One region of the Micromonospora sp. NPDC001898 genome, then DNA from elsewhere that is predicted to be linked to it. Evidence: riboswitches for the same ligand, from Rfam matches in the RefSeq annotation. Region 1 holds a riboswitch; the other holds the start of a gene.

Region 1 (2,196 bases):
CGCGCGCGACGTGCCCTCGGTCAAGCACACCGGGCTGTTCGGCCCGCTGTTCGAACGCCGCCGCGCCCAACTCGACGGCTACGACGACGCGCTGTTCACCGACGGCGGTGGGCGGGTCTCCGAGGGCCCGACCTGGAACGTCGGCTTCGTCGACGGCGACACCGTGGTCTGGCCGCTGGCCGACGTGCTGCCCGGCGTGACCATGCGGCTGCTTGCCACGGCTCACGACGGCCCGCAGCGCACCGAGCCGGTCGAGCTGTCCCGGCTGGCCGGCATGGCGACCGCCTTCGCCACCAACGCGGCCGGCGCGATCCGGCCGATCGCCGCCGTCGACGGGGTCACGTTCGCGACCGGTCACCCGCTCGTCGGCCTGCTGCGCCGGCGGTACGCCGAGGTCGTGCCGGAAGCCGTCTGACCGCCACGGGCGGGCTGGCCTCCGTCAGTGGGATTCGGTGAGGTAGGTGCGGTACTCGTCGGCCGTCATCAGCACCGGCGGGTCGGTCATTCGAAGCCGGAACAGCCAGCCCTCCCCGTAGGGGTCGCTGCCGATCAGGCTCGGGTCGGCGACGACCGCCTCGTTGATTTCGAAGATCCGGCCGGTCACCGGCATGTACAGCTCGGCGACCGACTTGGTGGACTCGACCTCGCCGCAGACCTCGCCGGCCACCAAATCAGTACCCGGGTCGGGCAGTTCGACGTAGACCACGTCGCCGAGCGCCGAGGCGGCGAAGGCGGTGATGCCGACCGACGCCGGCTCGACGCTGTCGTCGACCCACTCGTGGTTGGCGCTGTAGCGCAGGCGCGCGGGAACTTCCATGTCCACTGCTACTTCCTTTTCGGCAGGGATGCGCGTCAGCGCAGGCGGCGGTAGGAGGGCAGGGGGCGATCTCCACCGGTTCGGTGTGCCCCCGGACCTGGACGCCCAGCCGGGCGGGCGCCTGTGCGACGTCGGCGCGGAGCCGGGCCATCGCGGTCGGCCGGTGCGGTGTCGGCGGCGAGGCGGTAGGCGACCAGGTCGTCCAACGCACCGCCGCTGTCAGCGCAGGGCATGGTGTTACGGGCGCGGCCGACCGGCACCGCCGAGAGGTGCCCGACCAGCGTGTGGTCCGGCACGGCCGGGGCCATCGGTCCACGGACCCCGATCTGTCCCATGTGGCTGAGGTCGAACAGGCCGGCCCGTTCTCGTACGGACGTCTCGCTGCCGTCGCGCAGCGGCATCGACCAACCGGCGAACCGGGCGCGCAGGGGTGGGCGAGTCAGGGTCGTCGGACTCTGATGCATGGAGGCGCTCCTTCGTCCCGACGCGGTCGCGTCGTACGGTCGGTTGCCTCCCGCTCTGTCATGGACCTGAGAGCTTCACCGCCGGTCGGCGGTTTGCACCGTGGGTGAGACGACGAATCGTCTGCTTTCCAGAGTTCACCTCGCCTGCGCGGTAACGGGGCCTGAGAGTTTCTTGGGAGTTTGCTCCTTCGGCGCCCCGACGATGGCCGGGGTCTCTCCCGCGCGGGTTCGAACGGTGTCTGTGCAGTTGTGGGCGATGCTGCCCGCGACCCTAGGCGACCGGCCGAACACGTGTCAACGGTGCGGCGCGGGTCACCGGACCGGTCCCGTGTCGGGCTCCCCGCCGGCCCCAGGGGTCGCCGGAAGTGGGCCGCTGCGGCCGGACATCCCGGCCCCATGATCGATCATCAACAATTCTTTACACCGATGTGTGATGTGTGCCATTGTACTGGCCACGTCCGGCACGACATCGACCCAGATCGACAAGTGTCGACGCGGGCTCCGCCCGCAGAAGCGGCGGAACCGACCACCACAACCGACCTGACGTGCGTGGAGACACGCAGGGATCCCCGCACCCGGCCGAGCCCGGTCCACACCGGACCCGACCTACATCCCCCATCGACCCGGCCCTGAAGCCCCGTCGACACCCCGCCCAGGAGGCGACCCCGATGATCCGACTGTTACGAAAGCGACGCGCCCGGCTGGCCGCCGCGCCCCTGACCCTGGCCTTGGTGCTGGGGCTGAGCCCGCTGACCGCCCCCGCCACAGCGAGCGCGGCACCGGCTGCCACACCGGCCCACGGCGCCGCCCCGGCCGACACCGGCACCGGCGACCGGCACGTCCAGCGGAACCCGCTGCCGCTCGACGAACGCGCCCCGCTGCCCGCCAACCTCGACGAGCTGCGCCGCGACTACG
Region 2 (2,196 bases), on a different contig from region 1:
CGCGAGCCGCGCCGCCATGCCGTGGGTACGCGCCGCGATGCCCCGCAGCCCGTCCGGGCCGTGGTAGACGGCGTACATGCCGGCCATCACCGCCAGCAGCACCTGCGCGGTGCAGATGTTGCTGGTCGCCTTCTCCCGCCGGATGTGCTGCTCACGGGTCTGCAACGCCAACCGGTACGCCGGGTTGCCGTCGGCGTCGCGGGACACCCCGACCAGCCGGCCCGGCAGCATCCGCTCCAACCCCGAACGCACCGCCAGGTACCCGGCGTGCGGGCCACCGAAGCCCATCGGCACCCCGAACCGCTGCGTGGTGCCGGCGGCCACGTCCACGCCGATCTCCCCCGGCGGGCGCAGCAACGTCAACGCCAGCAGGTCCGCCGCCACACACACCAGCGCCCCCGCCGCGTGCGCCGCCGCCACCAGCGCGACGTGGTCCCGCACCGCCCCGGACGCCCCCGGGTACTGCAGGTGCAGGCCGAAGAACTCCGCCGGCAGGTCCTCGGCGTCGACGTCGACCACCCGCACCTCGATGCCCAACGGCTCCGCCCGGCTGGTGATCACCGCGAGGGTCTGCGGCAACGCGTCGGCGTCGACGACGTACACGCTGCTGCGGCTCTTCGACGCCCGACGGGCCAGGGTCATCGCCTCCGCCGCCGCGGTGCCCTCGTCGAGCATCGACGCGTTCGCGGTGGCCAACCCCGTCAGGTCGGTGACCATCGTCTGGAAGTTCAGCAGCGCCTCCAGCCGGCCCTGGCTGATCTCCGGCTGGTACGGGGTGTACGCCGTGTACCACGCCGGGCTCTCCAACACGTTGCGGCGGATCACCGCCGGGGTGTGCGTACCGTGGTAACCCAACCCGATCATCGACACGGCGACGGTGTTACGCGCGGCCAGGGCCCGCAGCTCGACCAGGGCGTCGTGCTCGCTGGCCGGCTCCGGCAGGTCCAGGGCGCCGTGCCAGCGGATCACCTCGGGAATCGCGGCGTCCATCAGCTCGTCGACCGAGTCGTAGCCGACGGCCCCCAGCATGCGGCGCTCGTCGGCCGGGTCGGGACCGATGTGACGGGCGGCGAACTGCTCTACGGTCATAGCGGCGCTCCCGGAAGGGGTGAGGTCGACAGGTCGGCCTCCCCCTGAGTCGCACCCCGGGAAGGGCGCTCCACAGTGCCTGCCCACGAGGTCCTTTTGCCTGAGAGGTTCCGGGGAGGAAGCTGCCCCTTCGGCGCCGCCGGCAACGATCACCGAACGGTCTCTCCCACGTGGGTACCGGCGACACCCACGCTACCAGCGCCGCCGCCCCCAGCGGATGTCGTCCCCCCGACCAGTGGATCACCGGCCGGTCAGCCCCGGCCCGGGCCGGGTCAACCCGCGACCGGCGCCGCCCACCCACCGGACGCGCCCGCCGCCACGTCCGGCGCCGAAGACACACCGGCGAACCGGTCGGCCAACGCCGGCAGCAGCACGCCGAGCGGCGCGTCGACCCGCACGGCGGCGTACCCGTCACCCCGGGTCACACCCTGGTTGACGATCGCCACCGCAATGCCCCGTTTCGCCGCCCGAATCACGAACCGGCGCCCCGACATCACCGTCAACGACGACCCGAGCACCAGCAGCGACCGGGCACCCTCGACCAGGTCGAAGCAGCGGGCCACCCGGGCGGCGGGAACCGTCTCCCCGAAGAACACCACGTCCGGCTTCAGCATGCCGGTGCGGCAGAACCCGCAGTCCACCGTCCGGAACCCAGCCACCTCACGGTCGGCGAGATCCACGTCACCGTCGGGGTTGACCGCCGCGACCACCGCGTCGAACCCCGGGTTGGCCTGCCGCAGCCGCCGGTCCAGCTCCTCGCGCGAGGTGTGGTTGCCGCAGTCCAGGCACACCACCTCGTCGAGGCTGCCGTGCAACTCCACCACCGGATCCGACCCGGCCGCAGTGTGCAGACCGTCGACGTTCTGAGTGATCACCGCACCGACCAGCCCGAAGCGTTGCAGGCGGGCCACCGCCAGATGCCCGCCGTTCGGAACAGCCCGGGCGATCGTGCGCCACCCCAGGTGGCTACGCGCCCAGTACCGCCGCCGCGCCACCGGATCCCCGGTGAACGCCTGGTACGTCATCGGAGTGTGCCGCCGCGCCACCCCACTGGGCCCCCGATAGTCCGGGATGCCCGACTCCGTCGACAGGCCCGCCCCGCTCAAC

What was found. Region 1 has a riboswitch for glycine ahead of ACFYZF_RS10420 (hypothetical protein). Riboswitches for the same ligand answer to the same signal wherever they lie in the genome.
Region 2: another riboswitch for glycine. It lies ahead of gcvP (aminomethyl-transferring glycine dehydrogenase); the one in region 1 lies ahead of ACFYZF_RS10420 (hypothetical protein).

Annotation. Positions count from the first base shown of each region.
Region 1 covers NZ_JBIATC010000003.1:567,779-569,974, forward strand. Annotated here, with positions in the region: gene ACFYZF_RS10410 (aminotransferase class IV) at 1-415, shown strand, start outside; gene gcvH (glycine cleavage system protein GcvH) at 440-817, opposite strand; gene ACFYZF_RS10420 (hypothetical protein) at 853-1,281, opposite strand; glycine riboswitch at 1,421-1,512, opposite strand; gene ACFYZF_RS10425 (collagenase) at 1,950-2,196, shown strand, end outside.
Region 2 covers NZ_JBIATC010000013.1:31,764-33,959, reverse strand. Annotated here, with positions in the region: gene gcvP (aminomethyl-transferring glycine dehydrogenase) at 1-1,089, opposite strand, end outside; glycine riboswitch at 1,168-1,268, opposite strand; gene ACFYZF_RS23340 (NAD-dependent protein deacetylase) at 1,362-2,196, opposite strand, start outside.